2 linked regions of the Priestia megaterium genome follow. The protein of the gene in region 1 interacts with the protein of each later gene in a pairwise test. Links are inferred from orthologs where the notes say so. Each region holds a gene or a part of one and is shown on either strand. Other genes may lie near its edges.

The links.
Region 2: the proteins of odhB (region 1) and lpdA interact in binary tests that used the Escherichia coli proteins (3 or more experiments, as listed by UniProt). The link is inferred for Priestia megaterium from one-to-one orthologs.

The regions. Positions count from the first base shown.
Region 1 is NZ_CP085442.1:2,981,426-2,992,972, reverse strand. What follows is about bases 3,045-6,036. They hold odhB (2-oxoglutarate dehydrogenase complex dihydrolipoyllysine-residue succinyltransferase), read left to right. Parts: upstream 3,045-3,888; coding sequence 3,889-5,184; downstream 5,185-6,036. Other genes in these bases: LIS78_RS15165 (YhgE/Pip domain-containing protein), read left to right, coding at 6,036-6,036; LIS78_RS15170 (TetR/AcrR family transcriptional regulator), read right to left, coding at 5,226-5,834; sucA (2-oxoglutarate dehydrogenase E1 component), read left to right, coding at 3,045-3,872. Outside these bases: LIS78_RS15185 (PadR family transcriptional regulator), read left to right, coding at 59-646; more of sucA, read left to right, coding at 1,011-3,044; more of LIS78_RS15165, read left to right, coding at 6,037-7,211; LIS78_RS15160 (FAD-dependent monooxygenase), read left to right, coding at 7,247-8,761; LIS78_RS15155 (response regulator transcription factor), read left to right, coding at 8,893-9,585; LIS78_RS15150 (sensor histidine kinase), read left to right, coding at 9,582-11,057; LIS78_RS15145 (TolB family protein), read left to right, coding at 11,078-11,547. UniProt on the Escherichia coli protein: E2 component of the 2-oxoglutarate dehydrogenase (OGDH) complex which catalyzes the second step in the conversion of 2-oxoglutarate to succinyl-CoA and CO(2).
Region 2 is NZ_CP085442.1:1,334,017-1,345,445, reverse strand. Bases 8,556-11,429 are described here. They hold lpdA (dihydrolipoyl dehydrogenase), read right to left. Parts: upstream 10,762-11,429; coding sequence 9,349-10,761; downstream 8,556-9,348. Other genes in these bases: LIS78_RS06810 (dihydrolipoamide acetyltransferase family protein), read right to left, coding at 10,765-11,429; LIS78_RS06820 (hypothetical protein), read right to left, coding at 8,860-9,102; LIS78_RS31290 (hypothetical protein), read right to left, coding at 8,583-8,717. Outside these bases: LIS78_RS06880 (pyridoxamine 5'-phosphate oxidase family protein), read right to left, coding at 1-129; LIS78_RS06875 (YlaI family protein), read left to right, coding at 315-515; LIS78_RS06870 (hypothetical protein), read left to right, coding at 517-951; LIS78_RS06865 (YlaH-like family protein), read right to left, coding at 978-1,295; translational GTPase TypA, read right to left, coding at 1,455-3,293; LIS78_RS06855 (YlaF family protein), read left to right, coding at 3,407-3,592; LIS78_RS06850 (inositol monophosphatase family protein), read right to left, coding at 3,701-4,507; LIS78_RS06845 (YkzI domain-containing protein), read right to left, coding at 4,703-4,888; LIS78_RS06840 (YktB family protein), read left to right, coding at 5,156-5,791; LIS78_RS06835 (UPF0223 family protein), read right to left, coding at 5,841-6,110; LIS78_RS06830 (aminotransferase class I/II-fold pyridoxal phosphate-dependent enzyme), read left to right, coding at 6,641-8,116; LIS78_RS06825 (GapA-binding peptide SR1P), read right to left, coding at 8,155-8,280. UniProt on the Escherichia coli protein: Lipoamide dehydrogenase is a component of the glycine cleavage system as well as of the alpha-ketoacid dehydrogenase complexes.

The sequences.
Region 1 (11,547 bases):
CGAAGATGTTCGTGCTTTTTTTACTAAATAAGATGCATGTCAAGAGGTGAAAGGTGTTATGAGTGTTAAATTAGTCATATTGGGTTTATTAATGGAAGGAAATAAGCACCCTTATGAAATTCAGCAAACCATTAATGAAAGACAAATGAAGCACTATATTAAACTTGCAAGCGGCTCTTTATATTATGCCTTTGATACGCTTGAAAAAAATCAGTTGGTGAAAGTAGTAGATGTGATTCGAGAGACGAACAGACCTGAAAAGACCGTTTATTCTATCACGGATGCAGGAAGAGAAGAATTTGAGCGCCTTTATTTTGAACAGCTATTAAAAAAAGAGCATATGCATAGACCAGTTTATGCTGCTCTTTCATTTACTTCTTACGTCGATCAAGAAAAAGTGGCTTCTGCTTTAGAAAAAAAGATTGAGGAAACGGCTGCTTATTTAGAAAAAATGCAAAATTTGTACCAAGTTAAAAAGGTGGATCATTCCATTGCAAATCTGTCGATCATTATGCGCACGATTATGCATTTGAAAGTAGAACTAACTTGGTTCACTCATTTACTCGAAGCGGCGAAAAGCAACAAGCTTACAGAAGTAGATAATGGTTATTTTGAAGACGTTGAAAAAATCGTAGATGAGTTTTAAAAAAAGAAGCAAAACGCTGCTTCTTTTTTTTAATGGTCATAAAATATATTTCAAGCAATTTAATTTTGCCAAAAGCTAGGTCAATAACAATTAATTAACACCTAATTCGACCTTTAATCAGCTTTACTTATAAAACGCTTTCAAAAAGTAGTAAGACTATTAAAAAAGTAAAAAAAATTAAAGAAATATAGCGATTTCATTTTGATTGACGAGTAAAAGAGTGGTAAAATATAAGCAGATATCAGATACACACGCAGTGAGATTTATCACTCGTTGTAAAGATGTCAGACGATAAGGTAATCGACATTCAAAATGGAAAGATTGTTGAGTACGACAATTATTATAACTCGTTGGGGGTTTTATCATGGGTAACGAAACGTCGAATAGAGGGGAGCCTTGGCAAGGATTTTTAGGTCCGAACTATGGCTATGTATTAGAACAGTATGAGTTATATGAAGAGCAGTCAGATCTAGTAGATCCAGAGTTAAAAGAATTATTTGATTATTGGGGTGCTCCTCCATTAAACGAAAGTGAGCAAGTTCAGCAAGCTGAATACGCACAGGCTGCACCTTCAGCTAACACATCTAAAATCGCATCGGCTATTAAGCTAGCGGAAAACATCCGTGCTTATGGTCATCTATACGCATCAATTAAGCCTCTTGAAAGCGAGAAGAAAGATCCTGTCTTGCTTCACTTGGAAGATTACAATTTAACGCAAGAAGATTTGAAATCAATTCCGGTTGACATTTTATGTACAAATGCACCATCACACGTCAAAAATGGTTTAGACGCAATTAACTATTTAACAGATGTCTACACAAAAACCATTGCGTTTGAATTCCATCACGTACATAACATGGAAGAGAATAAGTGGCTGACTGATATGGTCGAGTCAGGTGCTATTTTCCAACCTCTTTCAAATGAGAAAAGAACTTCTATATTAAAGCGTTTAACAGAAGTAGAAGGCTTTGAACAATTTTTACACCGTACATTTGTCGGACAAAAACGCTTTTCTATTGAAGGCGTAGATATGTTAATTCCACTTGTAGATGAACTGATTGCACGCTCAGTGGAAACAAGCCCAAAAACGGTTAATATCGGTATGGCTCATCGTGGGCGCTTAAATGTATTGGCACACGTATTAGGCAAGCCGTATGAAATGATTTTTGCAGAATTCCAGCATGCACCTAACAAGGAATTAGTTCCTTCAGAAGGTTCAATCGGTATCAACTACGGCTGGACGGGAGACGTAAAATATCACCTGGGTGCCGACAAACAAATTAAAGCAGAGAACACAGTTCGAGCTCGTTTGACATTGGCTAGTAACCCTAGTCACTTGGAGTTTGTTAATCCGGTTGTGGAAGGGTTTACAAGAGCGGCTCAAGATGAGCGTGATGTGAATGGATACCCAAAACAAGATGTAAAAAAATCGTTCGCGATTTTAATTCACGGAGATGCTGCGTTCCCTGGTGAAGGTATTGTACAAGAAACGCTGAACTTAAATCAATTGACTGGTTATCAAACAGGTGGAACAATCCACATTATTGCTAACAACATGATTGGATTTACAACAGAAAGCGTCGATTCTCGTTCAACGAAATATGCAAGTGACTTAGCAAAAGGGTTTGAAATTCCCATTGTTCACGTAAATGCGGATGATCCGGAAGCCTGTTTAGCTGCTGCTTACTTTGCTTATGAGTATCGCAGACGCTTTAACAAAGATTTCTTGATTGATTTAATTGGATACCGTCGATTTGGTCACAATGAAATGGATGAACCGTCTGTAACGCAGCCGAAGATGTATGAAATTGTGACAAAACGTCCAACCGTTCGTGCTATGTATGCAAAGCAGCTTGAAGAACAAAATGTAATTCAAAGCGGCCAAGCAGATCAAATTAATGAAGAGTTACAAGCGAAGTTAAAAGCAGCTTATGAGAAAGTACCGCCAAAAGCTGAAAAGCAACATAGAATTATGGAAATGCCACAAGCAGTCTTCAAAGGAATTTCAGATATTGATACATCTGTTACAAAAGAAGAGCTGTTTGAAGTGAATCAAGAGCTAGTGAAATACCCTGAAGGATTTAACGTATTTCCAAAACTTGATCGCATCTTATCTAAACGTGCCAAAGCGTTTGAAGAAAATGAAAGCGTAGATTGGTCATTGGGTGAGGCATTTGCATTTGCTACGATTTTAAGAGACGGCACGCCAATTCGTATTACAGGCCAAGATTCTGAACGTGGTACGTTTGCACATAGACATCTTGTTCTTCATGATCATAAGACAGGGGATGTTTACTCACCACTACACGCAATGAAGAACGTAAGCGCTTCCTTTGATATTCGTAACAGTCCATTATCTGAAGGTTCAGTGCTTGGATTTGAATACGGCTATAATGTATTTGCTCCTGAAACGCTTGTTCTTTGGGAAGCACAGTTCGGTGATTTTGCCAATGCAGGTCAAGTTATTATTGACCAGTTTATTGCAGCAGGCCGTGCTAAGTGGGGACAAAAATCTGGAATGGTCTTATTGCTTCCACACGGCCATGAAGGTCAAGGGCCAGAACACTCAAGCGCTCGTCTAGAACGTTATTTACAGCTAGCTGGAGAAAACAACTGGACAATCGCAAACGTAACAAGCGCTGCACAATATTTCCACTTACTTCGACGACAAGCTGCCATTTTACAGCGCGAAGAAGTAAGACCGCTAGTAGTTATGACACCAAAAAGTTTGCTTCGTAATGCTTTTAGTGTGTCAAACCTTGAAGAGTTTACAAAAGGCTCTTTCCGCTTAGTAGTAGAACAGCCTGGATTAGGCAAAAAAGAAGATGCAGTTGAACGAATCGTTCTGTGCAGCGGAAAAATCAGCAGTGAATTAACGGAACGCTTAAACAAAGCAGAAGATGATAAAGATTGGCTACACGTCCTTCGTCTAGAACAAATTTATCCGTTCCCGAGACGCGTAATTGCTGAAATCTTTGCTCGCTATAAAAATTTAAAAGAGATTGTCTGGTTACAAGAAGAGCCGGAAAACATGGGCGCATGGAACTATGTAGAAGATCGACTTCGTGAAGTAGCACCAGAAGGAGCTACGGTTGACTACATCGGCCGCACAAGACGCTCAAGTCCAGCTGAAGGAGATCCAACAGTTCACAGACAAGAACAAGAACGTATTTTACAAGATGCATTAACTAAAAATGAAATTGCTAACGACGTTGTTACACGATAAGGAAGGGGAATGAACCATGGGAGAGATTAAAGTACCGGAATTAGCAGAATCAATTTCTGAAGGAACAGTTGCACAGTGGCTAAAACAAGTAGGAGATTTTGTTGAAAAAGGCGATTATATCGTTGAACTTGAAACAGATAAAGTTAACGTGGAAATTACAGCTGAAGACTCTGGTGTGCTAACAGAACTTCTTGCTGGTGAAGGCGACACAGTGCAAGTTGGTGAAACAATTGCACGTCTTGAAGCGAAAGAAGGAGCTTCAGCATCAGCAGCACCAAAAGCTGAAGAAAAACCAGCAGAGGAAGCACCAAAGCAAGAAGCGGCTCCAGCTCAGCAAAAAACTGTTGAAGAAGTTGCGCCAGCAGCTGAAGCGCCTCAGCAAGGAAATCAAAAACAATGGCTGATTGCTTCTCCTGCAGCTCGCAAAGCAGCAAGAGAACGCGGAATCAAGCTAGATCAAGTGCCAACTACTGATCCTCTTGGCCGTGTGCGTAAACATGATATTGATTCATATGCAGATCAAAAATCAAATGAGCAAAAACAGCAGGCACAAGCAAGTAAGCCAGCTAACCCGGTATCTCCGTCTCCAGCGGCAAGTGAAAATAGCGACAAACCTGTTGAACGCGAACGTATGTCACGTCGTCGTCAAACAATTGCCAAACGTCTTGTTGAAGTTCAGCAAACAGCGGCTATGCTAACAACGTTTAACGAAGTAGACATGACCGCTGTTATGGCTCTTCGCAAACGACGCAAAGACAAATTCTTTGAACAGCACGACGTAAGACTTGGCTTTATGTCATTCTTTACAAAAGCAGTAGTAGCAGCACTTAAAAAGTATCCATTATTAAACGCTGAAATTCAAGGAAACGAGTTATTAATTAAAAAATTCTATGATATCGGTATTGCTGTGTCAGCTCCAGACGGTCTTGTTGTTCCAGTTGTACGTGATGCTGACCGCAAAACATTCGCTGGTATCGAAGGATCTATCGTTGATTTAGCGAAAAAAGCGCGCGACAATAAATTAGCATTAAAAGATTTACAAGGTGGAACGTTCACAATTACAAACGGCGGCGTATTCGGTTCATTAATGTCTACACCAATCCTAAACGGACCTCAAGTTGGTATTTTAGGAATGCACAAAGTCCAGCTTCGTCCGGTAGCAATTGATGAAGAGCGTATCGAAAATCGTCCGATGATGTATATTGCACTTTCTTACGATCACCGTATCGTTGACGGCAAAGAAGCCGTAAGCTTCCTAGCTACTGTTAAAGAACTATTAGAAGATCCAGAATCTTTATTACTAGAAGGTTAATAAAAAGAACCTGCTATTCTCTAAGAAAATAGCAGGTTCTTTTATGTTCGTTTAATGCCTGCAACATAAGCAGGACCCAAAAAAGTCATGCTAGCGAGTGTCAGGGCCATTTCTCGCGGTGACTGCTTCATATCTTGTTCTAGCCAGTGCTGAATGACTCCAAGATGCGCTGACGTTACATAAGACATTAAATGTTCAAGTGGAACAAGCGGAGGCATTTTATTATCAATGAGCTCTAATTTTTCCAGCATATTGGTTTTCATGACCTCTTTAATTTTAAGATGAAATCCAGGATTTCCTTTTGGACCAAGCATAACCTGCATAAAACGCGCATTCTCTTGAATATATTCAAAAAGTGCAATAATAAACGGTAAAGGCTGTTCTTTCAAATTAGCAGACACAATCTCATTTGGATTTGCTTTTTTGATAAATTCTTTTATCTCTTGAATGACTTCATTTTCGCTTTTTTCAAGCAAATCGTATTTGTCCTGGTAGTGTAAATAAAAGGTTCCACGATTAATATCCGCTTTTTTTGTTAGATCTCTGACTGTTACTCCTTCAAACCCTTTCTCTTCCATCAATTCTGTTAAAGCATCTCGAATGAATCTTTTTGTTCGAATAATTCGGCGATCTGTTTTTGAATTACCCACAGTTTTTAAACACCTACTTTTTTCTTTTATAATGAACAGTTATATGTTTTGTGTTCAGTAAGCACCATTCTCACGATTATTGCATATTGAGATTGCAGATGAATTTATTATAATTTACATAGTGATCACTAATCAACACCATGTACATTATTTTTTCTTTCGTCAAAGTCCATATGTTTAAAATGAAAAGGGGACATTTATATGAAGTTAGTTCACCAAAAACGTATATACTTTTCACCAATTATAGTGGTAGCAGTTATTTTCATTTTTATCCTAACGTTAATTCCTTCAGTAAGCCAAGCACCTAAGAATTTGCCAATTGCATTCGTAAATGCCGACGAAGGAATGACAGTTCCAGCAAAGGGTAAGGTAAATATAGGAGATCAAATAAAACAAAATATGAAGAGTTCAAGCACTGAACAGTCTTCGGTTAAATGGATTTTTGTATCAACTACTAAAGAAGTTGAAAAAGGGTTAAATAATCAAAAATACTATGGGGCGCTTATCATTCCAAAAGATTTCACCCAAAAACAGGCGACTCTTCAGACGGCTCAGCCTGATGCACCTGCTATTAGATTATTAGTGAATCAGGGAATGAATACAGCTGCTTCAACACTAGCAAGTCAGGTGCTAAACGGAGCAGTTGATAAGATAAATGAAAATATGCGCTTGCAGATAGTGAAAAGATTTGAACAAAACGGAACGCAACTAAGTGCAAACCAAGCATTAGCACTCGCTGCACCGATTCAAAAGACAGTTATAAACGTAAACCAAACAGGGACTCATAGTGTCAACGGAAATGCCCCCGTTTCATTATTTCAGCCGCTGTGGATGGCGAGTATAGCAGGGGCAGCAGTTGTATTTCTCGCTATCCAAAAAATCACGTTTTCTTCTCGTAAAGAGAAAATCGTTAACCAAGTAGGGTTCGTAATCATCGGGGTTATACTTGCTTTAGCTGCAGGTTTCGGGCTAGCGTGGCTGGCTGAAGTAGTTGGAATAAGCGTTCCTTCATTTTTGGATACAGCACTATTCTTAGCTATTGCTTACTTCAGTTTTTTCACTCTGATATCAGCCGTACTTTCATGGCTAGGACTAAAGGGACTTCCGATTTTCGTTATTATTCTATTTTTTGGCGCACCTTTACTTTCAATGGCCCCAGAGATTATGCCTGATTTTTATAGAGAGTGGATTTATCCATGGCTGCCAATGAGATTTATGGTAGATGGCGTACGAGAACTATTTTTCTTTGGAGAACATCTGACATGGAATCATTCTGTATCTGCTCTAGCTCTTATCTCTTTAATAAGTTTATGTGCTCTGTTTGCTTCTGCTTTACCTGCATCTTCTGTAAAAAAAGAGAAGTCTCGCTCAATATAAAAGATACTGTAACTGAATGAAAAGGAGAGATGATGATGAATCCACAAATCCTAATCGTTGGTGCCGGCCCTACTGGCCTCGTTATGGCCTACAATTTAGCCAGACATAACATTCCTTTTCGAATTATTGATAGAAGCGACGGGCCTGGGCAAGCCTCCCGGGCAATGGCTATTTTACCGCGAACCCTTGAATTTTATCAGCAGTTCGGTTTTGCAGATGAAGTCATAGACCGCGGGATTAAGATGGAAGATGTATACGTCCGAGTAAAGAATAAAATAAAAGCAAAAGTTCATCTAGGATCTTTAGGAGAAGGATTAAGTCCTTTTCCTTTTGTTCTTACATTTCCACAGGACGACCACGAGCGGTTTCTACTTGAAAAATTAAAAAATCTTGGGATTGAAGTAGAATGGAAGACGGAGTTACTATCTCTAGCTGAACACGGAGAAGGGGTAAAAACTTTATTAAAAGCCCAGCAAGAGGAAACCGCTTATTTTAAGTATATTTGTGGATGTGACGGAGCACATAGTACAGTTCGGAAACAAATGAAGATAGAATTTAAAGGAGAAAAATATAAACAGCATTTTTATGTGATGGATGTTGAAGGCTCTGGTGAAATGATGAAGAATCAAAAAATCAGTATTTCATTTAGCAATGAAGAATTTTTGATTTGTATGCCTGTTAGAAGTAAAGGAACGTATCGAATGATCGGCGTTATTCCTTCAGCTTTTGGGGATCAAAACGATGTAAAAGCTGAAAACATTCACGCTTTTCTTCAACAAACATTTGGTGCTCAGGTTGAGGGTATAAATTGGTTCTCGACATATCATATCCATCACAGAGTAGCAAGTCGTTTCCGACAGGGGCGTATTTTTCTAAGTGGAGATGCAGCCCATATTCATAGTCCTGCAGGCGGACAAGGAATGAACACAGGAATTGGAGATGCAATCAACCTTTCATGGAAATTAGCAGCTGTCCTTCAACACAAAGCGGCACTTTCCATATTAGATACATACGAAGAAGAAAGGTTGCCTTTTGCAGAGCTGCTTGTAAATACAACTGATCACGCTTTTAAGCGAATGGTGGCACGAGATAAAACGAGTCAATTTTTTAGAAAGCATATCTTTCCGCCTGTACTATCCTTTTTATTTCGTTTCCCTTATCCCCGTCACAAAGCATTTACGATTTTATCTCAAATCCGCATTAAGTATCGAAATAGTGACCTAAACAGCGGGCAAGGGACAAGTGTGCAAAGTGGTGATCGGTTACCTTATGTGGAAGGGAATTTTGAATCTTTACAGTCATTAAACTGGCAAATACATGTCTATGGAACAGCAGCAGAGAAGCTAAAAAAGAGCATGCAAGAAAAAGACTTCTCCTTGCACGAGTTTTCTTGGAACTCTTACTTGAAGAAAGCAGGGCTTCAAAAAGATGCTCTGTACGTTATTAGACCGGACGGATACATTGGTTTTATTAGCAGCGAGCAGCGTATGGATCTGCTGCATCAATATTTGCATACGCATAACATTCTTCCTTTTACAAATGAATATTAGATCTAAAAAAACGCCACCTTATATGGTGTTTTTATTTTTGTTTACAATTTCGAAACAACTTGGAGATGTTTTTGGGAAAGCTGTTTGATAAGATAGACGAATAGAAATATCAAATGAAAGTACGTGATACATTGAATAAAAGGATTTTAGTAGTTGATGATGAAAAAAGTATTGCTACAGCGGTATCCTATGCTTTCAAGCGCGAAGGATATATTGTAGACACAGCATCTGACGGTGAGGAAGCACTTGAAAAAGTAAAAAGCTTTCAACCTGACGTGATGATATTAGATGTGATGATGCCGAAATTAACCGGCTATGAAGTATGCCGAAAACTTGAGAATCGAAGAGGAATGGGGATTATCTTGTTAACGGTTAAAAATGATATCGTTGATAAAGTTCTAGGCTTAGAGTTAGGCGCAGATGATTACATGACCAAGCCTTTTGATTTAAGAGAACTTGTAGCCAGAGCTAAAGCACTTGTTCGGCGAATGGAAAAGAATGCAGCGCCTGAGGCTGCAGGAGAAATCACTGTAGGAAAAGTGAAGGTAAACTTAATTCAGCGCACGTTACACGTTGCCAATGATTTAGTCAAGCTTACACCAAAAGAATTTGATCTTATTGCTTTATTACTTGTCAACTTAGAAAGAGTGTACACGAGAGAAGATTTATTAGATCTTGTCTGGGGAATGGATTATGCAGGCGGTACACGTACGGTAGACATTCACATGCAGCGCCTTCGAAAAAAAGTAGGAGACGCAGAACCTTATTTGCTACAAACAGTATATGGCGTTGGATATAAAGCGACAGCAGGGGTCAATGAATGAAAATAAGCCTCAAAGCTAAGATGGGACTCGTTCTTGCTTTTTTAATTATTTTAACAGTAACTGTCCTGAGCGTACTCGTATTAAAAGGAATTGAAACAAATCAGCGCGATCAGCTAGAAAGTGAACTTATTCAAAAAAGCAAAGCAGCCGAGCAAACAATTCGTCAAAGTTATTTAACGGGTGACCCCTCTTTGAACATAAATTCTTTTCTTCAGCAAAAAGGACAGCGCCTTGCATCTTCTATTGCATCACAAAGCGGAATGCAAACAGTTCTATATAATCAAAAAGGACAGGAAGCAGGAAGTTCTATTCCCATCGGCCAAAAAGATGTGGATGTTTCTGACACGCTTAGCTATGCTTTGAAAGGAAAAATAGCCTATCAAAACTCGGGTTCTTCTCTTATTTACTTTGCACCTGTGTCAATCGATAATCAATTTATTGGAGCCGTTCGTTTTGACCATTCATTAAAAAATAATCAGCAGTTTATAGCTGACATTAGACACCTATTTCGTGCTTGGGGAACGATTGCAGCAGCCTCAGCCTTTTTAATTGGCTATGCTTATTTTTACCGTATTGCTTCGATTATTGCTAGCCTTCAAAAAACTTCACAGCAGATTCGAAAAGGCCGTTATTTAACCGACCTGCCGTTCAAACGGGGCGATGAACTCGGGGAGCTCAGTCAAGGCTTGTTTTTTATGAGTACGTCGATTGAAAAAAATATCGATCAAATGAAGGAAGAAAAAAGAAAGCTTGAACTCGCTATTTCAAAGCTACAGTCTCTTGAACAGCAGCAAAAGCAGTTTATCGGAAACATCAGCCACGAATTTAAAACGCCTTTAACATCAATCAAAGCCTATGTTGACTTACTTGATATGTATCGAGATGATCCTCAGCTTATGGAAGACGGCGTGCAAAATATCCGTAAAGAAACGGATCGTCTTCATGAAATGGTAGATAAAATCTTAAAACTTTCAGCACTTGAGAAATATGATTTTGAGCAGCGACCGGAGTCAGTTAAATTGAAGGGACTTCTCGAAGACATATGCGACCGCATGAAAGGAAAAGCGGCTAAATTTGATTTAACCCTTCATACAAATATAAACGAATCGGTTGTTTGGGCTGATCGCGAAAGCTTAATACACATTTTTATCAATTTAATTGATAATGCTATTAAATATAATGAACCAGGCGGAAAAGTGGAAGTAACGTCTTACACTTTAGAGAATTCTATCATTGTGGATATAGCCAACACTGGAATAGGAATTCCAGCTGAAGCGGAAGAGAAATTATTCCAACCATTTTTTACTGTAAATAAAGACCGGTCGCGATTATCCGGAGGAACAGGCCTTGGCTTAGCATTAGCCAAAGATTTAACTGAAAAACAAAAAGGCGTTATCAAGTTGCATCATTCTGACCCTGCATGGACAATTTTCAAAGTGTCGTTTCCTTTGAAAAACAAAGAAATGAGTTAGTTAAAAGGAGTGAACCGTTATTGAAACGGTATAGATTAATGATATATATGGCAAGCGGTCTTTTTATTTTAACCTCGTGCGCCCAAGGACAAAGCCATAGGGAAACTGTTGAAAAACCCGACAAGAAAATCACTGTATTGGATCAAGTAGATCAAGATGGAAAAATAGAGGTGAAAAACGTTCAGGATATCAAAGGAGTCAGAGCGTTTCAATTTTTGAATGAACACAGCATTATCGTTAGTAAAGAAAATAAACAATTTCGCTCGCACGATTTCGGTTCCAAAGAGGTATATGCGCAGAATTTAGCTACTTATAATTTAAAAAATAAGTCCACTTTTGTTTTGCATCCAAGCGATGAAATTCAACATGCGGCGAAGCTTTCTCCGAATGGTGAGTATCTTTTTTATAAAGTTGCAAAAGGCGAAGATACATTTGGTTATATAATGAACGTTCAAACAAAAGAAACAGTTAAAATAAAGAATGCTCTTCT
Region 2 (11,429 bases), 1.7 Mb from region 1 along the record:
TAACCACGAAATGGCACTAACATTTGGACCGTTTGTTTCAAAATCAATAGTTGAAATGGTTGCAAATCTCTCTGTCTGTAGCTCATCGTATAATGCATCTACTAATTGAGTCTCGACTTCGTTGGCCATTTTCATCCCTCCTACTGTTTATGTACTTACTAGTTACTATCTTCGAGCTAACAAGCAAAATTACCTGCTTCTTTAGGAATGTTTTCCTATCGTTCCTTTTCTACTGAGAGATAGCACCGCAAAAAAACTTTATAAAACAAGAATTTTCGGCTAGAATGATGTATAGAGAAGTTGAGGTGATAGAAATGAGAGTACAATGTGTCATGTGCGATAAAATCGAAACAATTGAGGATGAAACGCTCGTGGCAAAACGACTGCGCAACCGTCCTATCCATACATATATGTGCAATGAATGTTCTGAACGGATTGAAAAACGAACAAAAGAACGCATAGCTACTGGTAACTTTAAACTATATGAGTCGAAAAAGACAGAGGAGGATTGGTAAGGTGCTCCGATTAGGAATAAGTATTGGCATTTTAAGCGGGATTATCCTTGGGTTATGTTTAAAATGGATAGAATGGCTAACCGGCAAACAAGTTTATACCCTTTTATTAAATGTTGATTTTATTCCTATCATCGGCCCTATTCAATGGCCTGAATGGATAGAGTTTGTTTTTCATTTATTCATTGCCGTTGCAATTGGGATCGTTTTTGTTTACATAGTAGGTAAATTAAATAATATGTCTATTCGAAAAATCGTATTGTGTTCCTTTTTATTAACACTTCCAACCATTCCTTTGTATTTTCCGTTGACGCTGCTTGCGCTCAAGCCTACGCCTGCGGTGGATGATGCAGTAGCGATTTTTTATTGGACAGCTGGTCATTTAATTTTCGCAGCCGCTCTTGTCTTCGGCTATATCATACTAAAAAGACGCTTGTAGCTACAAGCGTCTTTTTATGTAGTCTTTTATGAACCCAACGTGGAGTTTTGCTTCTTAGCCTGATACAGCCGTATTTTATAAATAATCAATACAAGAGCTGCAACCACAAGCCCTTCAGCTACAGGTAAAAAAATGCCTAAAAACGTTAAGATCGTACATCCAAAAGCTAAAAATAGATAAATAACCACAGATTTTAAAAGCGGCAGCTTCTTTGCAAACCCGAGTTTGTACACGAGAACAGATAGCCCTAAAATGGTAAAGTATAACAGCCACATTCCTATTTTTGCATGTTCATCTACTTGATACAGAGCAGCAAAAAATGAAAGGTGTTCTTTTACATCCATATTTCTTCCCCCTATTCCTTACTTTACATTATTCGATATAAGCCACCTTTTTCCTTTCCAAATCCCTTCTTTATAAAACGCTTTCAAAAATAGAAAATTCTGATATAATAGATAAAAAACAAGCCGCTAGCAGATAGAGCTAACGACTTACTTTTTTTATTATTTTGTGTCAGCGTATTTTTTCTTTTTCGCTGCTTTTTCACGCTCATTTTTATCAAGAATTTTTTTACGTAGACGAATAGATTCTGGTGTGATTTCACAATATTCATCTTCGTTTAAATATTCAAGTGATTGCTCTAGAGACATAATACGAGGTTTTTTCATACCTGTTGTTTGATCTTTATTAGCAGAACGCATATTCGTCATTTGCTTCATTTTACAGATGTTAACAACGATATCATTTTCACGAGTGTGTTCTCCTACGATCATACCTTCGTATACTTCTGTACCTGGCTCAACGAAAATTGTACCGCGGTCTTCTACGCCTTGGATTCCATAAGTAGATGATTTACCGCTTTCCATAGAAACAAGCACACCTTGACGGCGACCTCCAACTTGACCTTGCTGCATTGGTTGGTAGCTATCAAATGAATGGTTAATGATACCGAATCCACGAGTTAACGATAAGAACTCAGTTGTATAACCGATTAAACCACGTGCAGGAACCATAAAGATCAAACGAACTTGACCGCTGCCGTTGTTAATCATATCAACCATTTCACCTTTACGAGCACCCATTGATTCCATAATAGAACCCGTATGTTCTTCAGGCACGTCGATTTGAACACGTTCAACTGGCTCACAGCGAACGCCATCAATTTCACGAACGATTACTTCAGGTTTTGATACTTGAATCTCATATCCTTCACGACGCATATTTTCAATTAAAATAGATAAATGAAGTTCTCCACGTCCTGAAACGACCCATACATCCGGTGAATCAGTATTTTCCACGCGTAAACTTACATCTGTCTCAAGTTCAGACATTAAGCGCTCTTCAATTTTACGAGATGTAACAAACTTACCTTCACGACCAGCAAACGGTGAATTGTTTACTAAGAACGTCATTTGTAAAGTAGGTTCATCAATACGTAAAATTGGCAGTGCATCTTGGTGGTCAAACGGACATACTGTTTCACCTACGTTGATGTCTTCCATTCCTGATACAGCGATCAAGTCTCCTGCTTTTGCTTCTTCGATTTCAACACGCTTTAAGCCTAGGAAACCGAATAATTTTGTTACGCGGAATTGTTTTACCGTACCGTCAAGCTTCATTAATGCAACTTGCTGGCCTACTTTCATTGTTCCGCGGAATACGCGACCTACACCGATACGACCAAGATAGTCATTGTAGTCAAGCATTGCCACTTGGAATTGAAGTGGTTCGTCGCTGTTGTCTACTGGTGCTGGAATGTGCTCAATGATTGAGTCAAATAGAGATGACATGTTCTCATCTTGCTTTTCAGGGTTCGTGCTAGCTGTTCCGTTGATTGCTGAAGCATAAACAACAGGGAACTCAATTTGTTCCTCGCTTGCACCTAGTTCAATAAATAAGTCAATTACTTCATCAACTACTTCAGTTGGACGAGCAAAGTCACGGTCGATTTTGTTAACAACAACAATCGGCGTTAAGTTTTGCTCTAATGCTTTTTTCAATACAAAGCGCGTTTGAGGCATACATCCTTCGTATGCATCTACTACAAGTAGAACACCGTCTACCATTTTCATAATACGCTCAACTTCTCCACCGAAGTCAGCATGTCCTGGCGTATCCATGATGTTGATACGCGTATCTTTATAATTAATAGCTGTGTTTTTCGCTAAAATTGTAATTCCACGCTCACGCTCAAGGTCATTTGAATCCATCGCACGTTCTTCAACATGCTCATTAGTACGGAATGTTCCGGACTGATGTAATAATTTATCTACTAACGTTGTTTTCCCATGGTCTACATGGGCAATAATGGCAATATTACGTAAATCTTTACGAATGTTCACGCATTTCACTCCTATGCTTGTAATAACTAAGCTATTATATCACACTAACTCTAGAATTGCCGAATGATTTTGTTGTACACTATAAATATCCGTTACAAATGGGAGGAATCAACATGAGAAACATTAAGTGGGTATTCGTTTTATATGCATTCATTGCAACTGCAGCAATTATGTCAATTGGCATATTTATCGGAGAAGGAAGCGCTCTCGGGGTCATTTTAGCTATCGTAGCTTTAATTGTTGTAATGGGCCTTGGCTTTACGACTAAGAAAAAAATGCGAGAAAAAGGGCAGCTGTAATTTTTTTGCGATGATTGAAAGCGTCATGGCCATTTGCAAGATCAAAATGGTTCATGACGTTTTTTCATCACAAAATTCTTTGACTACACGTAAGTCTTCACTTCTATTTTATTTATTCCACTTTCCTTCAAGGTACGTACGAAAGATTTCGTCATGTAATGTTGGTTTGCTTACAAATACACTGCTTTTTTCCAGAATCTCTAACGGCTTTCCTTCTAAATCCGTCATAACTCCTCCAACTTCTTCAATCAATACTTTACCGGCAGCAAAGTCCCATGGAGCCAAACGTAAAGTAATGTATCCATCCAAGCGTCCAGCCGCTACGTAAGCAAGCTCAATAGCTGCGGATCCATATGAACGGGTCCCTCTTACTTTACGCACAAGCGGACTTAATACGGAAGGATCAATACGACGGTTCTCCGTCACCCATGTTGCATTTAGGCTAATAATAGCTTGTTCAACTGGTACAGGTTCAAGTTTCGGCAATTGGATGTCATTCATAAACGCGCCCTGTCCTTTTAAAGCATGATACAGCTCATTATGAATAACATCATAAATATAACCTGCTTGTCCTACACCATTTTCAAATATACCGATGGAAATAGCAAAATTCCGCTGCTGATGAACAAAGTTCATCGTACCGTCGATTGGATCGATAATCCAAATTGTTCCTTCTTCTGATTCCAGCTCTTCTCCATATCCTTCTTCTCCGAGAATATGATGTTCCGGAAAGGTTTCATTGATTTTCGAGATAAAAAACTGTTCAATTTCTTTATCCATATTTGTTACTAAATCATTTGGATTTGATTTCGTTTGAATGAGAAGTTCTTTACTAAACGACTGTTGAATTTTTTGTCCAGCTTCTTTTAGCCACTCTTTAACGTATGTATCAATTTCTTTCCAGCGTTGTGTCATCTCAATTCCCCCTCAAAAATACGTCTCTTATTTAAGCTTAAAAAAACCTCTGCAAGATGTCAATTAACAGAGCACGTGGGAGAAGAACTGCCGCTTCTTCTCCCACGTGCTCTGTTACCACTTATGAATCTGCTCATTCAGTTTAATCCTTTTTTACAGTTTACCCTTATTTGTTCTATTTTATTCCCGTATCTGCTACTGAAGAGATATCATTTCTTCACGAAGTTTCTCGAGCTTTCGCTTACATTTTTGTTTTTGTTCCTCATTATTCTCCATCATGGCTTCATATAACGTCGCTAACTCGTAATCTAACTCCAAACGAATTACACCTAATCTTTTTTGTCCATCATTCTTCTTATACATATTCACCACTTGTTTCATGTTTCAAACACCCCTCTCAAATTATTGAACCTGCTTATAGAAAACTAAATTTTCAGATATTTTGATTGATATAGTCTATGTCGAAACCTAATCTCATGCAACTAAATTGTGTGATTACCTATAAAAAAATGATAGACACGTTTTGACAAGCATATGCGAATTAATTGGTGTTTATGCTTTTCATGTGGTAGAATCTTCGCGTAAATCATACTTACTTGCATAGATGCACAGCAGCTATACATATTCACTAAAAAACGGAGGTTTCACATGGCATTCTCAGGATTTTCACAAGATGACTTTAACGTATTCCGTATCGAGGGGCTTGATGCACGTATGGAAGCCATCAAGACAACGATACGCCCAAAATTCGAACAATTGAGCAATCATTTTGCTCCTACTCTTTCTTCACTTTGTGGAGATGAAATGTTCGTACACATTGCCAAACATGCACGAAGAACAGTTAACCCGCCAGCAGATACGTGGGTAGCCTTTGCTAACAGTAAACGCGGGTATAAAAAGCTCCCTCATTTTCAAATTGGCCTTTGGGAAACACACGTCTTTGTGTGGTTCGCCGTCATTTACGAATCACCTATTAAAGAACAATTTGGAAAGCTGCTAAAACAAAACATTGAGGAGATTCGTCAAAATATCCCAACCTCGTTTGTTTGGTCGAAAGATCATACAAAACCTGATAGTGAAAAAATGGGCGACTTATCTTCTGAAGACTTAGAGAGTTTGTTTGAACGTCTAGAGACGGTTAAAAAAGCTGAGATCCTATGCGGCATTACAATTCCAAAAGAAGAAGCGATTGCAATGAACGGCGAAGAATGGATAGCTCGTATTGAACAAACATTTCATACGGTAACTCCATTATATGAACTAACTAAAAAAGCATATGCATAATTTTAACGAATTGATATAAAAAAAATGGAGCCAAGCTTGGCTCCATTTTTTACATTTTTATGATGTCTCCAGAAGAAGCAGCCTTTGCTTTTTGAATCGTTCGATAAGAAGAGTATTTGCTTTGGTCTTCAAAATCGTTACAGATTGTTTTTTCTTCTGCTTTACTTGGCACAATTTCTTTAAATCGACGATAGACTGCCATTAGGTGATCACGCTCAATACCTTTTTCATAAGCTCGTTCAATGCTTTCAAAAAACTTCACTACATCAATAATTTCTTCTGTACTCCAATCAAGGGAGATAGGGTATTGATATTCCACTTCTCATCACTCCATTTATTTCTTCAATCTATGTATATCTATATTCTTAACTCTATCACAATCTATAATGTACACAAAATTTATTCTCTTTTCACACAAAAGAATTTCTCCTTTTTTTTCTTTTTATTTTCTCTTTAAAATATCTTTGCAAATGGGTTAATAAGTGCTATAATTCTTTTGTTTTATGGGGATTTTCAAAACATAAAGAACTATAAAATAATGAGTAATAAGCAGTTTACAATTACTTGTATTTTTTTAACTGAAAATTGTATTTATATTATCAAACAGTAGTAAACATACACGTTTCATTCATTTATATAATGGTTAAAATCAAGAAAACTGCCGAGTAGAATTTCTGTTGAATTTCTTTTATAAAAAAAGGTCTAATATTTTAATATGTAGAATTCAACAGCCACTAGTTTTTGGTATATAAAATTGAATGCTGTAATTTGATAAAAAAACAATCAAAGTCCCTCTAAGCTTTGCTTAGAGGGACTGACAATTTATGATAAAAGAGGTGTATAGCAAAGTTGTCTTCTCAATTTTCAACTCCATTATTTACTGGATTGGTTAATCACGCTAAAAAAAACCCAACACAATTCCATATCCCTGGACATAAAAAAGGAAATGGAATGGATCCTGAATTCCGCTCATTTATTGGCGATGATGCTTTATCTATTGATTTAATTAATATCGGTCCTCTTGATGACCTTCACCAGCCAAAAGGCATTATCAAACAAGCGCAGGATTTAGCTGCAGAAGCATTTGGTGCTGACCATACTTTTTTCTCTGTTCAAGGAACGAGCGGAGCAATTATGGCAATGGTTATGGCGACATGTGGACCTGGAGATAAAATTATCGTTCCTAGAAACGTGCATAAATCTGTTATGAGTGCGATTGTTTTTTCAGGAGCTACGCCTATTTTTATTCATCCTGAAATTGACGAAAATCTTGGCATTTCTCACGGTATTACATCGGACTCTGTAGAAAAAGCCTTAAAGCAGCACCCTGAAGCAAAAGCAGTGCTTGTTATCAATCCAACTTACTTTGGAATTTCCGGAGACCTTCGTAAAATCGTAGAAATTGCCCACTCGTATCAAGTGCCTGTACTTGTTGATGAAGCTCACGGCGTTCATATTCACTTCCATGATGATTTGCCTCTGTCTGCTATGCAGGCCGGTGCAGATATGGCAGCAACAAGCGTGCATAAATTAGGCGGCTCTATGACGCAAAGTTCAATTCTAAACATACGCGAAGGCTTAATTTCTCCAAAACGTGTACAGTCTATTTTAAGCATGCTGACAACAACATCAACATCTTATCTGCTGCTGGCTTCTTTAGATGTTGCACGAAAACGTTTAGCTACAGAAGGAAAAGAGCTGGCTGAACGTGCAATTTCTCTTGCTGAAAAAGCACGAAAAGAAATTAATACAATTGAGCATATCCGATGTATAGGCAGAGAAATTTTAGGCACAAAAGCTACGTATGATTTAGACCCTACTAAATTAATTATTTCTGTTTCAGATTTAGGAATTACGGGCTATGACGTAGAAAAATGGATGCGTGAAGCTCATAATATCGAAGTTGAAATGTCTGACCTTTATAATATTCTATGTATTATCACGCCTGGAGATACAGAAGAAGATCTGTCACGTCTGGTCACAGCTCTGCGTGAGTTATCTGTAAAATTCCATAATCTTTCTGAGACAACGGCAAAACCGGCTATTTTATTGCCTGATATTCCTGTATTGGCTTTAACACCTCGTGATGCTTTTTACGCTGAAACAGAAGTCGTACCTTTTCATGAATCGGCAGGCCGTATTATTGCGGAATTTGTGATGGTCTACCCTCCTGGTATTCCTATTTTTATTCCTGGGGAAATCATCACTGAGGAAAATTTAACCTACATTGAAACAAACTTAGAGGCAGGTTTACCAGTGCAGGGTCCGGAAGATTTTGAATTAAAAACATTTCGTGTCATTAAAGAACATAAAGCAATTCAATAAAAAAAAAGGTGCGGAACTTCGCACCTTTTTTTATTGAATTAATCTAAATCTTCATCTGCTTTTTGACATTCTCCGCTTTTACATGTTGAGTATAATCGCGTCACTTTCTCATCTTCGAAATGATCAATTGTGCAGTTACATGTTTGACATACGATTGTTCCCATTTTGTAAACTCCCCTTTAATCGTCTTTTTTTGTAAGCGTTTTACAACTCTTGATATTATATTATTATGTCACATTAAATATGTCAACAACTAATTAGTATGTCACATTAAAATATTTTTCTCATAAATGTCCTATTTATTTTTAAAAGAGCTGAACGCTTATCAGCATTTATATTAAAGAAGAAGCGGTATTGAAAAAAGAAAAGAAAACGGTGTAGGATAAAAAAGGAGATTGAGACATGACTAAATCACCCCAATCCAAAGACAAGTAAATTGGATAAATGGGCTGGTATAGATCACTTGTTACACGGCAGTTGATTTCTGTGCAAGACTTCGCTTTCTGCGGATGGCCGATGAGCCTCTTCGTCGCATACGCTCCTGGAGGGTCTCACCTATTCCGCTTTTCCCGCAGGAGTCTTCACCATGCCCTCCCATCAACAGCTAGAAGCAATTACACACATGAAACCTACGTTCACCATACCAATAAAAAAATCCGGACGTTTTACCAATAATATTGATTAATCGTCCGGATTTCCTTTCAACTAAAATACTTTTGTCCCAGCCTCTTTTTTACCCCATTTTACGCCGTACAAAATAAAATTAGTTGATAACATGTCAAGCAGACAGCTGAAGTGGTACCTGTCATCATAAGCGCCAGTCTTTTAGATTTGACGTTCATTTCTGCTATACCGTAAGCTAAATAAGCAAATACTAAAAATAAAATAATTTTAGATGTCAATTGATCACGTTTTGATAGCAATTCAACCAGTGAATAGCCCATCCAAATAACAATGTGTAAGCTCCAAACGAAATACGTCTTCATAGCTCCTTCGCCGCCTTTTCATTCGTTATCCAAAAGAGCAATTTTTTTATCTAGCTATAAGAAAAGCACGTCCCACTTCATATGTATGCGTCTAAAGCTCATTTAAGACTGCCTCAGCGCTTTTTACATGATTCTTTCAGAAATATACCCACCAGCAGCAAAACTGTCTGACAAGCATCTGATGCTTGATGAGAACTGTTTTCATCAAAAAAAAGCTGATGCATACGCATCAGCTTTTTAAAAACATTATTTTACAATGTGAATTGGGCTTCCAATAGCTACTTCAGCAGCTTCCATTGTGATTTCACCTAATGTTGGGTGAGCGTGAATTGTTAATGCGATATCTTCAGCTGTTACGCCAGCTTCGATAGCAAGACCAAGCTCAGCAATCATGTCAGATGCGCTAGGTCCAGCGATTTGAGCACCAACAACTACTCCGTCTTCTTTACGAGTGATAAGCTTCAAGAAGCCTTCTGCAGCGTTAAGTGCAAGCGCACGTCCGTTAGCAGCAAATGGGAATTTAGAAGCTTTAACAGCTAATCCTTCTTCTTTCGCTTGTGCTTCAGTATAACCTACAGATGCAAGCTCAGGCTCAGAGAATACAACTGCTGGAATTCCTAAGTAGTCAATTTCCGCAGGTTCGCCAGCGATTACTTCAGCTGCGATTTTACCTTCGTAAGAAGCTTTGTGTGCAAGTGGTGGTCCAGTTACGATATCACCAATTGCAAAGATGTTGCTTACAGATGTACGAGTTTGGTTATCGATTTCGATAAGACCACGGTCAGTCATTTTAACGCCAACTTGCTCAAGACCAAGCTCATCAGTGTTAGGACGACGACCTACAGTAACTAATACGTAGTCAGCATCGATTACTTTTGACTCTCCGCCTACTTCAAACGTAACTTGTACGCCGTCAGCAGTTTCTTCAACACCTTTAGCCATTGCTTTTGTATAGATTTCAACGTTTCCTTTTTTCTTAAGGTTACGTTTAACAAGTGAACTCATTTGTTTTTCAAAACCAGCTAAGATTTCATCAGCAGCTTCTACAAATGTAACTTCTGTACCGAAGTTAGCAAAAGCAGTACCAAGCTCAGTACCGATGTAACCTCCGCCGATTACAACTAATTTTTTAGGAACTTCTTTAAGCGCTAATGCACCTGTAGAGTTGATTACGCGCTCAGAGAATTTGAATCCAGGGATCTCGATTGGACGAGAACCAGTTGCAAGGATAGCATTTTTGAATTTGTACGTTTGTGCAGAATTTTCATCCATTACACGTACAGTTTCGCTGTCAACGAAGTAAGCTTCACCTTTTACGATGTCAACTTTGTTACCTTTAAGAAGGCCTTCAACACCGCCAGTAAGTTTGTTTACAACGCCGTTTTTGAATTCTTGAACTTTAGAGAAATCAACTGTTACATTCTCAGCGATAATCCCCATGTCTTCAGAATGTTTAGCGTGTTCAAAACGGTGACCTGCAGCGATTAATGCTTTTGAAGGAATACAACCAACGTTTAAGCATACGCCTCCAAGGTTACCTTTTTCTACGATTGTAACTTTTTGACCTAATTGAGCTGCACGAATTGCTGCAACATAGCCACCAGGGCCAGCACCAATGACAAGAGTATCAGTTTCGATTGGGAAATCTCCTACTACCATTTATTACGCCTCCATTAATAATAATTCTGGATCATTTAATAAACGCTTGATTTGGTTAAGAGCGTTTTGAGCTGTTGCGCCATCGATAATACGGTGGTCAAAGCTTAGTGATAATGCTAATACTGGAGCAATTACAATTTCACCGTCGCGTACAACTGGTTTTTCAGCGATACGTCCGATACCTAGAATTGCAACTTCTGGGTGGTTGATAACAGGAGTAAACCATTGTCCACCAGCAGAACCGATATTTGTGATTGTACAAGAAGCGCCTTTCATTTCAGCAGGAGCTAATTTACCATCACGTGCTTTTCCAGCAAGGTCGTTAATTTGATCAGAAATTTCGAACACAGATTTACGATCAGCATTTTTCACAACTGGTACTAAAAGACCTTTTTCAGTGTCAGCAGCGATACCGATGTTGTAGTAATGTTTTTGAATTACTTCATCTGTAGAGTCATCGATTGAAGTGTTAAGAGCTGGGAACTTCTTAAGTGCTGAAGTTAACGCTTTTACCACGTAAGGTAAGAATGTTAATTTAATACCTTGATCTGCTGCAACTGTTTTGAATTTTTTACGATGAGCAACAAGAGCTGTTACATCGATTTCATCCATTAATGTTACGTGTGGAGCAGTGTGTTTAGAGTTAACCATAGCTTTTGCGATTGCAC